Linked DNA regions of Paraglaciecola sp. L3A3. The protein of the gene in region 2 interacts with the protein of the main gene of each other region in a pairwise test. Links are inferred from orthologs where the notes say so. Each region holds a gene or a part of one and is shown on either strand. Other genes may lie near its edges.

The links.
Region 1: the proteins of holB (region 2) and GQR87_RS02940 interact in binary tests that used the Escherichia coli proteins (3 or more experiments, as listed by UniProt). The link is inferred for Paraglaciecola sp. L3A3 from one-to-one orthologs.
Region 3: the proteins of holB (region 2) and rpmB interact in binary tests that used the Escherichia coli proteins (3 or more experiments, as listed by UniProt). The link is inferred for Paraglaciecola sp. L3A3 from one-to-one orthologs.

What each region holds. Positions count from the first base shown.
Region 1 is NZ_CP047023.1:699,896-708,249, forward strand. What follows is about bases 3,327-6,089. They hold GQR87_RS02940 (DNA polymerase III subunit chi), read right to left. Parts: upstream 5,061-6,089; coding sequence 4,593-5,060; downstream 3,327-4,592. Other genes in these bases: GQR87_RS02935 (valine--tRNA ligase), read right to left, coding at 3,327-4,600; pepA (leucyl aminopeptidase), read right to left, coding at 5,096-6,089. Outside these bases: GQR87_RS02925 (GGDEF domain-containing protein), read right to left, coding at 1-115; GQR87_RS02930 (bifunctional UDP-sugar hydrolase/5'-nucleotidase), read right to left, coding at 115-1,617; more of GQR87_RS02935, read right to left, coding at 1,748-3,326; more of pepA, read right to left, coding at 6,090-6,601; LPS export ABC transporter permease LptF, read left to right, coding at 6,862-7,965; LPS export ABC transporter permease LptG, read left to right, coding at 7,958-8,354. UniProt on the Escherichia coli protein: Part of the beta sliding clamp loading complex, which hydrolyzes ATP to load the beta clamp onto primed DNA to form the DNA replication pre-initiation complex.
Region 2 is NZ_CP047023.1:2,321,532-2,328,985, reverse strand. The notes cover bases 4,090-7,021. They hold holB (DNA polymerase III subunit delta'), read right to left. Parts: upstream 6,040-7,021; coding sequence 5,140-6,039; downstream 4,090-5,139. Other genes in these bases: mltG (endolytic transglycosylase MltG), read right to left, coding at 6,681-7,021; tmk (dTMP kinase), read right to left, coding at 6,040-6,669; GQR87_RS09725 (TatD family hydrolase), read right to left, coding at 4,353-5,117; GQR87_RS09730 (hypothetical protein), read right to left, coding at 4,090-4,150. In the rest of the region: protein-methionine-sulfoxide reductase catalytic subunit MsrP, read left to right, coding at 39-1,052; protein-methionine-sulfoxide reductase heme-binding subunit MsrQ, read left to right, coding at 1,065-1,688; GQR87_RS09740 (hypothetical protein), read left to right, coding at 1,866-2,258; GQR87_RS09735 (YchJ family protein), read left to right, coding at 2,341-2,817; more of GQR87_RS09730, read right to left, coding at 2,837-4,089; more of mltG, read right to left, coding at 7,022-7,454. UniProt on the Escherichia coli protein: Part of the beta sliding clamp loading complex, which hydrolyzes ATP to load the beta clamp onto primed DNA to form the DNA replication pre-initiation complex.
Region 3 is NZ_CP047023.1:4,937,068-4,939,863, reverse strand. Bases 1-2,693 are described here. They hold rpmB (50S ribosomal protein L28), read left to right. Parts: upstream 1-1,075; coding sequence 1,076-1,312; downstream 1,313-2,693. Other genes in these bases: mutM (bifunctional DNA-formamidopyrimidine glycosylase/DNA-(apurinic or apyrimidinic site) lyase), read left to right, coding at 2,048-2,693; GQR87_RS20520 (hypothetical protein), read left to right, coding at 1,583-2,044; rpmG (50S ribosomal protein L33), read left to right, coding at 1,324-1,479; radC (DNA repair protein RadC), read left to right, coding at 202-876; coaBC (bifunctional phosphopantothenoylcysteine decarboxylase/phosphopantothenate--cysteine ligase CoaBC), read right to left, coding at 1-69. In the rest of the region: more of mutM, read left to right, coding at 2,694-2,796.

The DNA.
Region 1 (8,354 bases), 1.6 Mb from region 2 along the record:
TTAACAATCTCGAGAATGTTAACCAGCTGACTAATAAAAACAATGACACTATGATCGTAAGCGCGATACCAAAAAATCGTACTAGGGAAACGCGAGTGCTGCTTTGTTTTACCACTATTTTACCCTCACAGATCGAGACTCAAGCTTAGGTGCAATTTTTTGCATCTTTTGTATATTGAGGATGACAATATCTGAAATTAACGTTTGAGCAGAACTAAAAGAACTATCGGTTATTTTATTACCAAGAGTGGTGTATCCGTCACCTCCGTTGGCAATATAATCAGATGTCGCAACAGTGTAGCTTTTGGTTAAATCGAAAGTTCCCCCCATATGAGTAATTGAGGTAATTCTTTGGCCTACAGGTAACGAACTGGAATAACTAAATTTGAGTCCAGATACATGAGGGAAACGACCTCTAATTAATTCGACTTCACTTATACCATGTTCCAGTGCATCTTTAATTTGCTGGCCAGTGGCGGAAACGACTGTAATACGACTGCGAAAAGGTAGCTCAGTGGCAATATCTCGGCGAGTGATATTGGTATTGGGGGGATATACTTTATTACCACGGATCCCTCCACCATTAATCAATCCAATATCCGTTTTTTCGTGATTTCTAATGATGTCGGTTACAAAATTTGCAAAGGCATTTTCTCCAGTGCGAACAGCCTTGCGTAAGGTGTTGATTTCTGTAGTGGTAGTACCTATTTTTTGATTGAGTAGACGATCTAATCTGTGATTGTAACCAGTAATTTGTAATGCAATATTTGTTTCTTTGGCATAATTCTGTAACTCAACTTCGCTATGGTTAATGATCGCTTTATTTGAGTTTGAATTAGGCCAAGTGAGGTCAAAAATTAGTGCTCTATTATTTTTGCTTAGAGCGTAATTTCTTGGATGAGAAAATGAATTTAGGCTGGCATTATCTCTAGCTGAGCGAGCGTTGATGGCGATATCAATTACCGCAGAATCGAGTAGGTCTAAGTAATATTCTTGTTTTTTCGAATAAACCATGACAACAATTTCGGCTCCTTGCAGTCTAAGCTTTTGTGCTTGCTGTTCAACAAACGAGCGCGATTCAAACACTTTTATTCGTTTTAATAAATATTCTTGTACCACCTCAGATTCAATTATCGACATAAAACCCACTTTGTGACCATTTTTTTCGATCACTACATTTTCTTGTAGCCCCTCTAAATTTTTACTTGTTAATTGGTCAGTGACATTGCTAACTATGATAGGGAAGGCGGCTTCAAAAGAACGCAGCGACAATTCATCTTCAAAATAGCTAAATTCTCTTTTTCTAGCTGTCATGAGATCTGGCTCTAGAGTATTAAGAATATCGATGATATGGGAGCCTCGATCGAAGCTAGACATAGGGCTAGGACCAAGGCTACCTCCACCAAAGGCAAATATAGTACTGTTGCCATTTTGTCTTATCTGCTGCAGTAAGCTATGAAGTTGACTATAACCACTGTCATCATTCTGCGCTATATCAGGCATATTAGCCGCAAAAATTAATTTTAGATGGGCAGAATCTTTCTCTTTTGCCAAACAAGTCTGAGTTAAACAAATATTGCCAATAAGAAATAAAAATAAAGCTATTAACTTTGTCATTTATACTGTGTAGAGAAGAGTGGTGTAGCTATTGTACAAAAAACCGCAATTAACTGTAGGTTAATCGCGGTTTATTTTGTTGAACTTTAGTTCAATAATATGATTAAAGGTCAATAGCCCCAAAAGAATGTCATAAATTCGCAATCGTTTGTTGTTGTTCCTTTAATTTTTCAATTTGCATTGTCATATCGATCAACTTAGCTTGCTCTTTTTCTATAACCGCGGCAGGTGCATTACTAACAAATTTTTCATTCGACAATTTGCCTTGAGTTCGAGCAAAGTCTTTATCGAATTTATCTAAGGCTTTAGCAATACGAGCCAGTTCAGCATCTTTGTCGATTAGACCTGCCATAGGGATCATTATTTCTAAAGAGCCTAATAAAGATGTGGCACAAGCCGGAGCTTGTTCCCCATCTTTTAATGGTGTGGCTGTTTCTAATTTAGCAATAGCTTGCAAGAACAATTGGTTTTCGGCTAATCGTCTATTGTCTTCTGCGGAGGCATTTTTTAACAATACAGACAAAGGTTTGCTTGGCGCTATATCCATTTCTCCACGGATGGTTCTAATAGCTAACACAAAGCCTTTAACCCACTCTAAATCAGCCATAGCACTGGCATCTACTTTAGCTGCATCATATTGAGGATAAGTTTGATTCATTATGGTTGCAGATTGGCACTTGGCTAGAGGCGAAACACTCTGCCAAATCGTTTCAGTGATAAATGGCATAATGGGGTGCATCAATCTAAGTAGTGATTCTAACACTGTCACTAAAGTATGACGTGTACCACGCTGTTGTTGTTCATCGCCTTTAAGAATGACTGGTTTGGTTAATTCAATGTACCAGCCACAGAATTGATCCCAAGTGAATTTGTAAAGAATTTGCGCGGCAATATCAAAACGATAAGTATCCATAGCTTCACGATAAGCTTTAATAGTGTGTTGGTATTCGCCTATTATCCATTTGTCAGCTAAAGATAATTCCATATTGGTATCTGAGCCAAAACCACAATCCTGCTCTTGGGTATTCATTAATACAAAGTTACTCGCGTTCCATAATTTATTACAGAAGTTACGGTAACCTTCTAAACGTTTCATATCCCAATTAATATCACGTCCAGTGGATGCTAATGCTGCTAAGGTAAATCTCAGTGCATCTGTACCGTGTGACTCAATACCGTCAGGGAATTGTTTAGAGGTTTGTTTTTTGATTTTTTCAGCCAACTTAGGCTGCATCATATTACCGGTACGTTTTTCCAGTAATTCGTCTAATGAGATTCCATCGATCATATCTAAAGGATCAATCACATTGCCTTTAGATTTAGACATTTTGTTACCTTCGTCATCGCGAATAAGGCCCGTGACATACACAGTTTTAAAAGGGACTTGTGGTTTACCATTTTCATCTTTAATAAAATGCATTGTCATCATAATCATTCTGGCGACCCAGAAGAAAATAATGTCAAAACCAGTGACAAGCACATCAGTAGGATGGAAGGTTTTTAAATCTTCGGTATTATTTGGCCAACCTAAGGTTGAAAAAGTCCATAAAGCAGATGAGAACCAAGTATCTAATACATCGTCATCTTGCCTAAGTTTAACCTCTTCACCTAAGTTATTCTTCGTCCGTGCTTCAGCTTCATCACGACCAACATAAACATTCCCTTGTTCGTCATACCAAGCTGGGATTCTGTGTCCCCACCATAATTGACGAGAAATACACCAGTCTTGAATATCATTCATCCAAGAGAAATACATATTTTCGTATTGTTTAGGTACAAACTTAATATCGCCATTAGTCACAGCTTCAGTTGCCACTTTTGCTAGTGGTGCAGCGCGCACGTACCATTGATCGGTCAGCATAGGTTCGATGACTACACCGCCTCTATCACCATAAGGTACAGTTAAATCGTGATCTTTGATTTCTTCTAATAAACCGAGTTCTTCAAATTTGCTAACTACGGCTTTACGGGCAGCGAATCTTTCTAAACCTTGGAACTCTTCAGGTAATGCAGAACTTACTGCATCGCTAGCTTCGCCGTTAGTGTCGAATACTTCTGCTTGTTGACGAATTTCTGCAGTAAATGTCAGAATATTGATCATAGGTAATTTATGACGTTTTCCGACTTCGTAATCGTTGAAGTCATGGGCAGGCGTGATTTTCACACAACCTGTGCCTTTTTCCATATCTGCGTGTTCGTCACCAACAATGGGAATGCGACGACCGACCAATGGTAAATCAATGAATTTACCAATTAGAGCTTTGTATCTAGGATCTTCAGGATTAACCGCTACACCTGTATCGCCTAATACGGTTTCAGGGCGTGTGGTGGCAACGACTAAATAATTTTTACCATCGGCTGTTGTTACGCCATCAGCTAATGGATAACGGAAATGCCACATGAAACCTTTTTTATCTTTGTTTTCAACTTCTAGATCAGAAATAGCAGTATGAAGTTTAGGATCCCAGTTAACTAGGCGTTTACCACGATAAATTAAGTCTTCAGAATGTAGCCGAACAAATACTTCATTTACTGCGTTTGATAAACCTTCATCCATAGTAAAACGTTCACGTTCCCAATCAACTGATGCGCCTAAACGACGCATTTGATTAGTGATAGTGTTACCTGACTCTGCTTTCCAATCCCAAATTTTATCGATAAATTTGTCACGGCCTAACTCTTTACGAGTCGGTCCATTTTCGCCGGCTAATTTACGTTCCACGACCATTTGGGTAGCAATACCAGCGTGATCTGTGCCCACTTGCCATAAGGTATTGTTGCCATCCATACGTTTATAACGGGTTAATGCATCCATTATGGTTTGTTGAAAGGCATGTCCCATGTGTAGGCTACCAGTGACGTTTGGCGGCGGGATCATAATACAATAGGGTTCGCCTTCTCCAGACGGTTTAAACTGGCCACTGTCTTCCCACTGTTGATATATATTGTGTTCAATATTTTGTGGATTAAATGTCTTATCCATCGTTACTCTCATTAATAATTGTACTGGCGGCAATGGTATCTAATTGATTACCGGCCGCTCTATATTGTTTGTATCGTTCTCTTGCTTGAGCTTTTAATGTTTCGAGCGCAGGCACAAAATCAATGACTTGTCTAAATCGTTGATGAAAAACGGGAATGGTGTCAGTTAAGTTAATCAACACTGGGCGATTAAACTGACTGGGAGCTTGCCAACATATTTCTACCGGAGCACCGCCAACTGGACCTTCTCCTGCCAAATTATGGGGGACAAAAGCATCGTTGGGTAGTTGCCATAATAGTTCGTCAAACTGTTCGGCTTGTTGTTGGTTTTGACAGTACACTAAACATTTCTGTTTATGGCGATAACTGCGGGTGGCCAACAAACAAGCCAACGCAAAATGCGCTGGCTGATTATGGGTTTCGGCTGTTTCATCTAGTAGGTAAAACGCTACATTAGACATGATAATAATTGGCCTTTTTAAGTATTAAACTAAGTTTAATCTTCGATTTCTATACCTGCTCGGTTCATCAAAAATTGTGACAACATAGGCACCGGTCTACCTGTTGAACCTTTGTTTTTGCCACTCACCCAAGCGGTACCAGCAATATCCATATGCGCCCAGTTATACTTACGGGTAAAACGAGACAAGAAACAGGCAGCGGTTATTGTGCCAGCAGGTCGACCACCAATATTGGCCATATCAGCAAATGGGCTTTCAATTTGTTCTTGGTATTCGTCCCATAAAGGTAAACGCCAAGCTTTATCACCACTTTGTTCAGAGGCATTGATTAATTCGTGGGCTAAAGGATTATGATTACTCATTACACCTGTGGCGTGTTTACCTAAAGCGATAACACATGCACCTGTTAAGGTCGCTACATCTATAACTAATTCAGGATCAAATCGTTCGACATATGTTAATGCGTCACATAAAACTAAGCGTCCTTCGGCATCTGTGTTTAGTACTTCTACTGTTTGTCCGGACATAGTGGTTAATATATCACCTGGACGATAGGCATTAGCATCCGGCATATTTTCACAGCCTGCTAATATCCCCACTATATTGATAGGCAGGTTTAGCTCAGAGATGGTGTGCATAGCGCCCAACACACCTGCTGCTCCGCCCATGTCGTATTTCATTTCATCCATACCTTCACCAGGCTTGATGGAAATACCACCTGAATCAAAGGTTAAACCTTTGCCAACAAGTACGATTGGAGCTTGCCCTGCAGGTCCGCCATTATGTTCCATGATTGTCATAATCGATTCGTTAACTGAACCACGGCCAACGGCTAAATAGGAATGCATGCCCAAGGCGTCCATTTGTTTTTCATTCACAGAGCTGACTTGTAAATTTGCATAGGTTTCGGCAAATTGTTCAGCTTGTTTTAACAAATAAGCAGGGTTACAAATATTAGGTGGCATGTTGGCCACATCTTTAGCCGTTTTGCTTCCTGCAGATATAGCTAAACCATGAGCAAGGGCTTTTTCACCAATAGGTAACTCACGACGAGTAGGCACATTAAAGACAATTTTACGTAAAGGGCGACGTAACTCACCTTTTTTGGTTTTAAGTTGTAAAAAGGTATATAAAGAATCTTGCGTCGCTTCGACTGCTTGGCGTACTTTCCAGTAGGTATCTCGGCCTTTTACATGTAATTCAGTTAAAAAGCTAACCGCTTCCATCGAGCCAGTTTCATTTAAGGTTTTTATGGTTTTAGAAATGATTTGTTTGTACTGACGTTCGTCCAACTCACGCTCTTTACCACAGCCTACTAATAATACCCTTTCACTAAGAATATTAGGTACATGATGGAGCAATAACATTTGACCGGCTTGACCTTCTAAGTCTCCTCGTCTAAGTAAATTGCTGATGTAACCTTCACTGATGATATCAAGTTGTTCGGCAACTGAAGTTAAGCGTCTAGGTTCAAATACACCTACGACAATACATGCGCTGCGTTGTTTTTCCGGGCTACCACTTTTAACGCTAAATTCCACTATTATTCCTCGGTGTTATGACGTAACGATTAATATTGTATTAGTTAATTTTCATGCCTTTTTTATTTATTAGAAAGGCATGATTGGGTAATACAGCAATAATATTGTAAGATTAACCTTAGCCAGACTTAATCTGTAAACTTAAAGGGGTTTTAGACCCTAAATTTGGGCTTTTTTTAAATTAAACTTGTGAAAACGTTAAGTTTACTTAAAAATTCCCATTGTTCCACTAAAAATACTACTTTTCCTATGGATGTATTGTGCTTATTTTCCGTTATTTGGTTGTAGAAACCTTAAAATCTCAAGTAGCAGTTTTTATGTTACTGATGGCAATTTTTATTACACAAAAATTTGTTCGTGTATTGGCTGAAGCGTCAAATGGCGAAATACCTGCTGGCTTAGTGTTAGGTTTTCTAGCCTTAAGTATGCCGGTATTGGCATCGTTGATTTTACCATTAAGTTTATTTCTAGGCATTATGCTGGCTCATGGCAGATTATATGTCGATAGTGAGATGAGTGTGATGAGAGCTTGCGGAATTAGCGAGTGGTATATCACTCGGGTGATGATGGTGTTAGCAGTGACAATGTCATTAGTTACCGCGGTATTAACTATGTGGTTAGCGCCATTGTCGGTAGAAAATGAATATCAATTAGAAGATAAACTTGGCGCACAAAGTGGCTTAACCTCCTTGATTCCAGGCCGATTTCAGCAAACAGATAATCAGCAAGCGGTTATTTTTGTACATGATATAGATAGTGGCGAAAATGCTCTCAACAAAGTGTTCTTAGCGCAAAGAGATGTTGGCTCTGAAGATGTTCGTATTGTATATGCAAGTAAAGGAGGAGTCAGGGCAGAAAAAAATGGTTCTGAAAAGCTCATCTTAAACCAAGGAAAACAATATGAAGGAAAGTTGGGACGACAAGATTATCGAGTGATTGAGTTTGATGAATATCAAATTCAAATAGCCGAAAAACAAGCAGAGAAAAAGCGTCGTAAGTTAACGGCTTACACAACCAAAGACTTAGTTCAAGATAACTCTATTGAAGCAATTGCTGAATTACATTGGCGAATTGCCATACCTTTGTCACTGCCTTTTTTGGTGCTGATTGCTGTGCCATTAAGTGCTGCTAATCCTAGACAAGGTAGATTTGGTAAAATGTTTCCAGCTTTAATGTTGTATCTAGGTTATTTCTTATTATTAATGGCAGGACGTAAAGCTTTGGAAGATGGTAATATTCCGCCTCAGTTAGGCTTGTGGTGGGTGCATGGTGTGTTATTGCTGATTGGCGCAATATTAATCCTCAAAGGTCGCCCATTTGGTGTCAAACTGCGGGCTAGGCTACGAGGAGATTTACGTGTTTAAAATTCTTGATATTTATATCGCTCGTACCTTACTTGCCACCACAGCTATGAGCTTAAGTGTTTTAGTGGGCTTAAGCGCCTTGATTAAGTTTATCGAACAAATGAAACAAGTGGGGCGGGGTAGTTATGATATGACTACCGCTGGTATTTATGTTTTATTGAGTTTACCTCGGGAAATTGAACAATTCTTTCCTATGGCAACGTTAATTGGTGGCCTCATTGGTATGGGGATCCTTGCCAGTAATAGTGAGCTGGTGGTGATGCAATCGGCAGGGCAAAGTCGTTGGAATATCATCACCTCGGCAATGAAATCCGCTTTATTAATGGTGCTGTTTGTTATGTCAATTGGTGAATGGGTTGCACCTTTTACCGAGACCAAAGCTAAAGAAA
Region 2 (7,454 bases):
TAAGCAAAGGCCATGAAAAATAAATTGAGTAAGTAACTATGCTGATAAAAAGTACTAAAAAAAGCGACATTAAAGAAAGCCAAGTAACTGACGAACAGGTGTATAACAACCGCAGACACATGTTAAAAACCATGGGATTTCTTGGTGCCAGCGCCCTACTCTCTAGTCGCCAAACTCATGCGTTAAGTTTTTTTGGTAGTGATGAAGAACAACACGCCAAAGCCTTTAAAACCAAAGCGCTAAAATTTAGTCAACCCAAACAATATCAAATTACAGAAACCTTGACCCCGAAACAGAAAGTGATCAGCCATAATAACTTCTACGAGTTTGGTACCAGTAAATCCGATCCATTAGCAAATGCCCAAGAATTTAAAGTTGATCCATGGAAGTTAGAAATAGACGGCTTAGTAGAAAACCCCATTACTTTAAATTATGCTGATTTATTCAGTAAATTTAATATTGAAGAAAGAATATACCGTCTAAGATGTGTAGAAGCATGGTCTATGGTGGTACCTTGGTTAGGATTTTCCTTGTCCGAAATAATCAAACAAGCAAAACCCTTGAGTAAAGCTAAATATGTGGCCTTTGAAACCTTACATGATCCCAAACAAATGCCAGGACAAAAAAGCCGCTTTACCGGTGGCGGCATTGATTATCCTTACGTAGAAGGTTTGCGCTTAGACGAAGCCATGCACCCTTTGACATTAATGTCAGTGGGTTTATATGGCAAAACCCTGCCAGCACAAAATGGCGCGCCAATAAGGTTGGTTGTACCTTGGAAATACGGATTCAAAAGTATTAAATCCATTGTTAAAATTCGTCTTACCGATAAAAAACCAGCTACGACTTGGAATTTATTAGCCGACAGCGAGTATGGATTTTACGCTAACGTTAATCCGCAAGTTGATCACCCAAGATGGAGCCAAGCCAGCGAACGTAGAATAACCACAGGAGGGTTATTGTCTCGCAACCGTATTCCTACTTTAAAATACAATGGTTATGAAGAGGTCGCCCCCCTATATTCAGGAATGGATCTTCGCAAGAATTATTAAGTTAATCTCTTTATGATAAAACTCAAACCGATACATATCATTTGTCTGAAATTGGTCATTCATTGTTTGGCATTATTACCTATATTGCTCACTTATTACCAAGCAATTAACGATAAATTAGGAGCCGATCCAGTAGAGGCCATTCTACATTTCACAGGTATAGGCGCATTTAATTTATTGTTATTGTCTTTACTGGTGTCGCCGATGGCTAAATTCACTCGGCAAGCACTATTAATCAGGATAAGACGCTTATTGGGTTTATATGCCTTTCTTTATGCGCTGTGTCATTTTGTCAGTTATATTGTATTTGAATTACAATTTGAATGGTCATTGTTATTGTCAGAAATAATTAAACGGCCTTATATTACAGTAGGTTTTTTGGCTTTTTTAATCCTCAGTGTATTAACCCTCACATCAACTCAATTCATGCAGCGAAAGATGGGCAGAAAATGGCAACAATTACACAACTGGGTTTATCTAGCAGGCTTATTAGTTGCACTACATTTTATCTGGTCGGTTAAATCAGACATGATCGAGCCCTTGATTTATTGGACTATATTGTTAATTTTACTCAATCTCAGAAGAAAAAAATTATTAAAATACGTTAATCGAAGTTCTGCCAACAAAGTTAAATAGACTAGAAAATCAAAATAACGGTTGTGTTTAAAGGATTCAATCGCCCTGCTCTTTTCGGTAACTTAGACTTTCACCAATAAAGTACAAAATTTCCACAAAAAACACTTGCATGTTTATTTATACAGTACTACTGTATATCCAACCACTGTATATAACATCACCAATGAGATTTAAATTATGGCAAGTGTTCACGCAATTTCAAATACAACACAAATTGTTTCTACATTACAGATCCCAGCTAAACAGACGCAACTACAACTCGATATAGATTTTGCATTACCTCAAAAGTGGACTTACTTACTAGCTAATCATATACGTTTTTCTGAAAAACAGGCTTACAGTATATGTTTACCTAAACCTGATAATGCCAAGTTGCACGTTTGGGTTGAAAAAATAGTCAGCAGTGGTCAATGCGAGCGGATTTTTATTGAACAACTATCTGTAGATGAAGTTAGCTTTAAACGTATCAAACAAGTTTGTATCGAAAATAATGTCACTTTAGTTAGTTTAATACACCAAGAAGATATGTATAACAATGTAGTTAAAGGACCATGGCTACAATCTAGTTAACTATGGATTTCACTGTAAACTATTGACTCAAAACAGTCTTATCATCTAGGCTGGGCGCATAACCCAGCTACCCATGCTTTTAATGAATACAACTCAACCCTGTCACTGTCAAAGTAATTTACCATTTATCGCCTGCTGCCAACCTTACATTGACGGAGATAAAGCAGCCCCTACAGCCGAAAAACTGATGCGTTCTCGTTTTAGTGCTTATGTTTTACAAAATTACGATTATATTCTAAAAACATATGCCGAAAAAAATCGGAAGGACTTATTCATTGAACAGTTAAAACAAGATTCAATCGATACTGAATGGTTATCTTTACAAGTTTTACATCACTCTAGCAAACAAAAAACAGCACAAGTAGAATTTAAAGCATATTATCAAATCGGCCAGCAACTTTATCTAATGCATGAATTATCTAATTTTATCTTTGAAAATGACCAGTGGCTTTACACCACTGGCACTATGTTAAAAGGCAGCGGTAAATACCAACAACAAAGAAATGATCCTTGTTTATGCTCAAGTGGAAAAAAGTTTAAAAAATGTTGTGGCAAATAGTAGAACCCAAGAAAGTACTCTACTCTGCCGATGTCCAGATAGCCGCGCTATCGACTTTTCCACCATAGATAATTTGATGTTTGATATCAATACCATCCATGCTTGGTACTTTAAATAACATTTCAAAATTATTGTATGAAGAAAGCTTATTTTGACTAATTTGGGTTTCAAATTCTTGGGATGACAAATCAGCTTCATTGGTCATAAACCAACTAACTTGCATAATAGATGGATCTGAAAATCCCGACATAATATAAATTAAGTTGTCTCTGGGGCCATCCATTTTAGCGAATAATCCGTAATCAGTATAACCTTCACTAATGTTGTCCGGAGACGAGTAAGTTTTTGAGGAATCGGCATTTGTTAACACTAAATTATGTTTATCAATTTTAAAATGCGAACCTTTAAAGTACTCCTCTAAAATACCCATTGCATTCAATGGGCCTAGATAAATAATATCAAAAGACCTTAAGTGATAGGCACTAATTTCTGACGCGATCCGATAATTAACGCGTTTTTTACTATCGAGTATATTAAAAACATTTTTTAAAGCAATGCTGCTACCTTTGGTTACTAACTTTTGCCGATAACCAAATGTGGCATTGGGATGTTCAGGATATTGTTGCAGATATTGTTTAAGTTCTTCATCTGAGTTGATATTAGGGTCTAGCACAGTCCTGCGTCTATTCAGTTCTTTATTGAACTCAGAAAAGTTATATATATCCCCTAACACTATCATAACTGGCTTCTCTGAAGCTTCTAGTTCAGACCAAACATTATGCCTTTTGACTATGACTTTTTCTGCTTCAAGTTCAGTATCAAACCAATAAAACACAGCAAACAAATTGATTATCACAGAGATACAAAGTAATCCTGCAACTAACAGAATTTTATTCGACTTATTATCAACTTGTTGTTCAGCTGCCATGTTCGGCTCAGCAGATACTATTGAAGGCGAAGGAACAATATCCTTATTTTTCTTAAAAGATAAACGGTAGGCTCCCACGGGAATAGAGATATAGAATTTTTCACTACTGCCTTCTTGCAGATAAAAATTTTCTAATTTTTTACGCAAATTTGAAATATTAACTCTTACGGTTGAATCTTCGGCGGGATTAAAATCTTCACTTTTACCAAAGACATCAACAGCAATTTCTATTTCTTTTGGCGCATTATAATCGGTGGAGTTTCCTTCGATTACAGGCAATTCTCGATTCAATAAATATTCGAGCAATTTTTGCTGATTTTTAGAACGTCCAATTACACCATTGGTTAATAGTTCAAGTTGAGCAAGGGCATCTTCTTTTGAAGGGAAGTAACTATTTTCTATCACTAATTAACCTTTATTCCGTAATATTATTTTCATTTCACTAAAGCTAAACATCTGTGTTTACAGAGTTAGATCTAAGTACTTCATATACAAGATGTTAAGTTACGTAAGAGACTCACTAAATTTAATAAGCGATACTTTATATTAGATTGCTTACTTTGCCTAACATTAACAAACAGTTAAGAGGTTTTACAAATAAAATCATTTACTTAACATCAAATAAATCATAAAAATTCTGAGTGGTGACCTGAGCTAATTCAGCCAGACTAATACCTTTTAACTGAGCAATGAATTCTGCCACTTCACGAACATAGCCAGGCTGATTTTTCTTTCCTCGGTAAGGAACCGGCGCTAACCAAGGCGAATCAGTTTCAATAAGCAGTTTATCTAATGGGATTTGTTTTACTACCTCTTGTAGTTCCGTCGCCGTCTTAAAAGTCACTATACCTGAAATTGAAATATAGAAACCTAATTCGATTGCTGATTGCGCCATAGCCAAATCTTCAGTAAAACAATGTAACACACCTTTCGTTTCAGGTGCTTTATATTGCTTTAATAATTCAATGGTATCTTGACGGGCATCACGAGTATGAATAATTAATGGTTTTTTCAGTTGATTGGCCACTTTAATATGATCAATAAATGATGTTAGTTGTACTTCTTTCGTTTCAGCACTATAAAAATAGTCTAACCCTGTCTCTCCAATAGCCACCACTTCTGGGCTGTCTGCCATGGCCAAAAGCTCTGCATAACTGCAAGCATCTTCTTGGTGCAAAGGATGTACACCACAAGAAACAGATACTTCATCAAAATGCTGAACGGTTTCACGCATTTTTGGGTAATCTTTAACTGAAACAGACACGCACAAAAAATGTTCTACTCCTCGATTTTTGGCAAACTTAATAACTTCTGCCAATTCTTCTGGGCTTTTATCTAATCTGTCCAAATGGCAATGTGAATCTACAAACACCTTTAAAAACTCCTTTCGCTTATTAATATGATGGGATGAGAGATATCGCAGTTAACAAGCCTGCGAGTTGTAGTATTTTATTAACACCTGGATTTCTAAGTTGTTGAGATATCTTGGTTGCCTTTTTTTCAACCGCATAGAGATTAACGACTACAGTATGATTATTGACTAAACTCACTTGTTCTCTCACCCAAAATTGACTCCACTTAATCACTTTATCAGTATGTTCTTGCCACTCAATCGCCAAGCTAGTAGCACTTTTGTGGCCACTTGTTAACTCAACAATTCCCTGTTTGAACAACTCAAAAGTAAATTTTTGTTCTTGCTGTAATTCATCTAATAAAGCTAAAGGTCTAGCAGCAAACAATTTAGCAAATTGAGGATCTATTGCCCCCGCATATTGAGTACGAACCCAGTTAATTGAAGTATTAAAATCAGGGCTGGGTAAAATCAATTTTTCACATCGGCTTTTAATGGTGGGTAAAATTCGCTCAGGTTTAGCTGTGGTTAACAATATAAAAGTACTAGAGGTAGGCTCCTCTAAAGTTTTTAATAAAGCGTTAGCACTTGACTCAGTCATAGTATCAGCATGATGAATAATCAGCACTTTTACGCCAGACATCTGCGCTGAACCAACTAATTTTTTAATTGCATCCCTGATTAAATCTACACCTATCTGTTTTTCTGATTCTACTTGGTGTAAATCAGGATGGGTAGATGCTGCATTCAAGCGACATGACTGACAAGTTCCACATGTTTTATCGAGTTGCGGATTGGCACAAAGTAATAGCTCGGCTAAATTCAGCACAAATTTTGTTTTACCTAAACCAGAAGGGCCTTGAACCAGAATGGCATGGTGTAATTTTTTACCTGCAATTCTTTCACTTAGTTGCAAAAACGTTTTGCTAAGCCAAGGATACACTTATTGCTCCAAAAATTGTTTGATTGCTAATCTAATGTCTTGATGCACTTTTTCTAATGTTTGCATGGTATTAATCACCACACAATTTTTATCTTCTGCGGCAATCGCTAAATATTCAGTTCGGGTACGTTCAAAGAAGCTCAGATCTTCTTGTTCTATTCTATCTAGCTCCCCTCGTCCTTTAGCCCGTTTTAATCCCTCTTTAGGATCTACATCTAAATACAAGGTAAAGTCAGGCTCAAATCCATTTAAAGTAATGCGTCGTAATGATTCAATCATTTCGTTATTAATGCCTCTACCGCCACCTTGGTATGCTCTCGATGACATATCATGTCTGTCACCTAGCACCCAGTTTCCTTGTTGTAAATTCGGTAAAATAACATTTTGTACTAACTGTGCTCTGGCGGCGTACATTAATAACAGCTCAGCTTCTATTGTGACTTTTTCGTTAGGCCAATCACTTTTTACACATTCGCGAATGGCTTCTGCCATTGCTGTACCACCTGGTTCCCGTGTATTCGCAAGATTATGCCCTGCTGATTTTATAGCGTTACTAATAATAGACACTGCGGTACTTTTACCAGCACCTTCTAATCCTTCAATTACAATAAACTTGCCTTTAGCCTGCAAAATTTTCTCTCTTACTTATTTAATTGATACTTGCGTACTGCAAGGTTATGTTCTTGCAATGTCACTGAAAATTGATGACTTCCATCACCCTTCGATACAAAATACAACTCATCTGTAGATAAAGGATTTAATGCGGCATCTATGGCTAACTTACTCGGCATAGCAATAGGAGTGGGCGGTAAACCTTTTATGACATAGGTATTATAAGGAGTCGCAGTTTTCAAATCTTTACGACGAATATCACCATCAAAATCATGGCCCATACCATAAATAACAGTTGGATCAGTTTGTAGGCGCATATTTAATTTTAATCGATTAACAAATACACCGGCAATTCTCGGTCGTTCAGCAGCTACCCCAGTTTCTTTTTCAATAATCGAGGCCATGATCAGAGCGTCATAAGGTGTTTCGTAAGGTAAATCTAAATCACGAGTAAACCATGCCTGTTGTAAATAAACTTGCATTTGTTGATAGGCTCTTTTTACCAAGTCAATTGCAGCAGTTTGTGCCGTAAAACTATAAGTATCAGGTAATAACAATCCCTCAAGAGAGTTATATTCAATACTTTGGATAAATCCTTGAACTTGGTTATCAATATATTCTTTGTCAGCTAATCTAGAATTTTGTTTTATACTCACTAACCAATCTTGCCAACGAAGTCCTTCTACTAAACTAATAGAAAATTGCGTTTCTTTACCGCTAACAAACAGCTGAAGTGCTTCTAGTGCAGTCATACTCGGCAATAATTGATAGGTGCCCGCTTTAATATTTGCCAATTCAGGCTG
Region 3 (2,796 bases), 2.6 Mb from region 2 along the record:
ATCAGGTGTTTTATAAGCAGCAATACCACCGGTAATGCCCAAAAGTATATTGGTATCTTTAAATTGCATAGGTAATTTGTTACGACATTAACTAAGTCAGATAAGTGACATTATTGGCTGGATCGTGTTCCTTTTGCTAGGCTTATTTTCTACTTAGTTAAAAACTAATCACTTTATTTTTTAATATTAAGGCAGGGACGCATGAAAATTACCGATTGGCCTAAACAAGATCGGCCCAGAGAAAAGTTGCTTTCTCATGGGGCTGGCTCTTTATCTGATTCAGAATTACTGGCTATCTTTTTACGCACAGGCATTGCTGGCTGTAGCGTATTGGAGCTTGCTCAACATATGCTGAATGAGTTTGGTAGTTTACGCTCATTATTTAAGGCAACTGAACAAGAGTTCTGTCAGGTAAAAGGTCTGGGGCAAGCCAAATATGTGCAGCTACAGGCGTGTTTAGAAATGAGTCAGCGTTTTATGGCTGAGAAATTATCGAGAGAAAACTCCTTCAATTCTGTAGAGCAAACCCAAGCGTATTTAATTGCTAAATTACGTGATCAACCTCATGAAGTGTTTGCTATGTTGTTACTCGATAGCCAGCACAGACTCATTACTTTTCGTCCTATGTTCTACGGCACTATAGACAGTGCGTCTGTTTACCCTAGGGTATTAGTACAGCAAGCGTTAAAAGATAATGCTGCAGCGGTGATACTGGCCCATAATCACCCATCTGGTGTGGCTGAACCTAGTCAAGCAGATAAGAGCATTACTAAACGTATAGTGGATGCTTTTAGTTTATTAGACATTAAAGTGTTAGACCATTTTGTGATAGGTGACGGAGTGGCAGTGTCATTTGCACAAAGGGGACTAATCTAGTCGTAATATTTACATATTTGCCAGTATTTCTGCCAGAAACAACAAAATAGCGGTTTTTATACACATTATTCTTGAACTGATTTTGAATTTGCTGTATAAAATGCGCCCTCTTGTAATAGCGTTAACTGAGCTGAATTTAATAGTGTTTAATTAAATCGGAGTCAGAGCTAAAATTTTTTAGATTGTTTGGAGACAGGCCATGGCCAAAGTATGTCAAGTTACTGGCAAGCGTCCAGCGGTAGGTAACAACCGTTCACACGCAAAAAATTCGACTCGTCGTCGTTTTTTGCCAAATCTTCAATCTCACCGTTTTTGGGTTGAGAGTGAAAACCGTTTCGTGAAATTGCGTTTATCTGTTAAAGGTATGCGTATTATTGATAAAAAAGGTATCGATACAGTATTAGCTGATATGCGTGCCGACGGTGTTAAAATTTAAGGAACCAGATTATGCGTGATAAAATTAAATTAGTATCTAGTGCTGGTACCGGTTTTTACTACACTACAGATAAAAACAAACGTAATATGCCTGGCAAAATGGAGATCAAAAAGTTTGATCCTAAAATTCGTCAGCACGTTTTGTTTAAAGAAGCCAAAATCAAGTAATTTATTGGTTTTGTCTCCTGAAGAACCCGGCTTTTAGTCGGGTTTTTTGCGTTCAAAGCATATGTCATACTTATTTATAAATTGATTACTTGTTATTATCTCTATGATTAGACTTTCTCAGCGAGGCTGGAACAACGTTATTATTTTCACTACCTTGATTTTGATCTTGTTATTCAATTTCAGTAGTGATTTTTTGAATCGAGGCTTAGATGATACAATTACTCGTACTAGCTTGATCCCTTCGGACTGGGTTGTTACCACCATAGAGTTTGAGCAAGATACAGTAGAACGTATTGGTCAAGGTTGGCGTTCTAAATCCGGCTCTTTAAACCTTGATGATTTAAACCTGTTAGTCAGTCATTGGCAAAATGCTCAAGTGCAGTTATTTGATTCAGAGCTTAATTGGCAAGCAGACAGCCAAGTTGTTAAGTTGTGGTTTGTAGGCCAAGCCGAGCCCATCGAATATTCTTTTTTATCTTTTGCCGATAAAACGCTGGTTAAATTTGAACAGCAAACTTATATGTTAATCAGTCCTGACTTCACATCTTTACTTGTAGATAACTAAAACATGCCAGAATTACCAGAAGTCGAAGTGAGCCGTTTAGGTATCACTCCCCACTTAGAAAAACAAATAATAGAACAAATCATAGTACGCCAGCCCAAGTTACGTTGGCCTGTACCAGATAATGTTTATTTGGCCGAAGGATTGATGATTGATTCGATTCGTCGTCGGGCTAAGTATTTATTACTGGATACCAGTAAAGGCAGTATTGTTTTGCATTTAGGCATGTCGGGTAAGCTCTGTGTGGTGGATAGTGATACAGAAATTAAAAAGCATGATCACATTGACATTGTTATGCAGAACGGTGTGTGTTTGCGTTTTAATGACGCTCGTAGGTTTGGTTCTTGCTTATGGCAGGGGATTAATGAGCCGCAACTAAGTTTATTGGCTTCTCTTGGCCCTGAGCCGTTGACGGATGACTTTGATGGTACAAGATTGTATGAGTTATCACGGAATAAATCTGTGGCAGTGAAAAACTTTATTATGGACAATAAAGTAGTAGTGGGTGTGGGCAATATCTACGCTAATGAGTCTTTATTTATTGCTGGGATTGACCCACGAAAACCAGCGAATAAAATCACTAAAAAACGATATTTAGCCTTAGCCGAAATTATTAAAAAAGTATTGGCTAGTGCCATAGCACAAGGCGGCACTACCTTAAAAGACTTTATGCAAGCTGATGGCAAACCAGGCTATTTTGCTCAGCAGTTATTAGTGTATGGCAGAGCGGGTGAAAATTGTGATGCTTGTCTAAC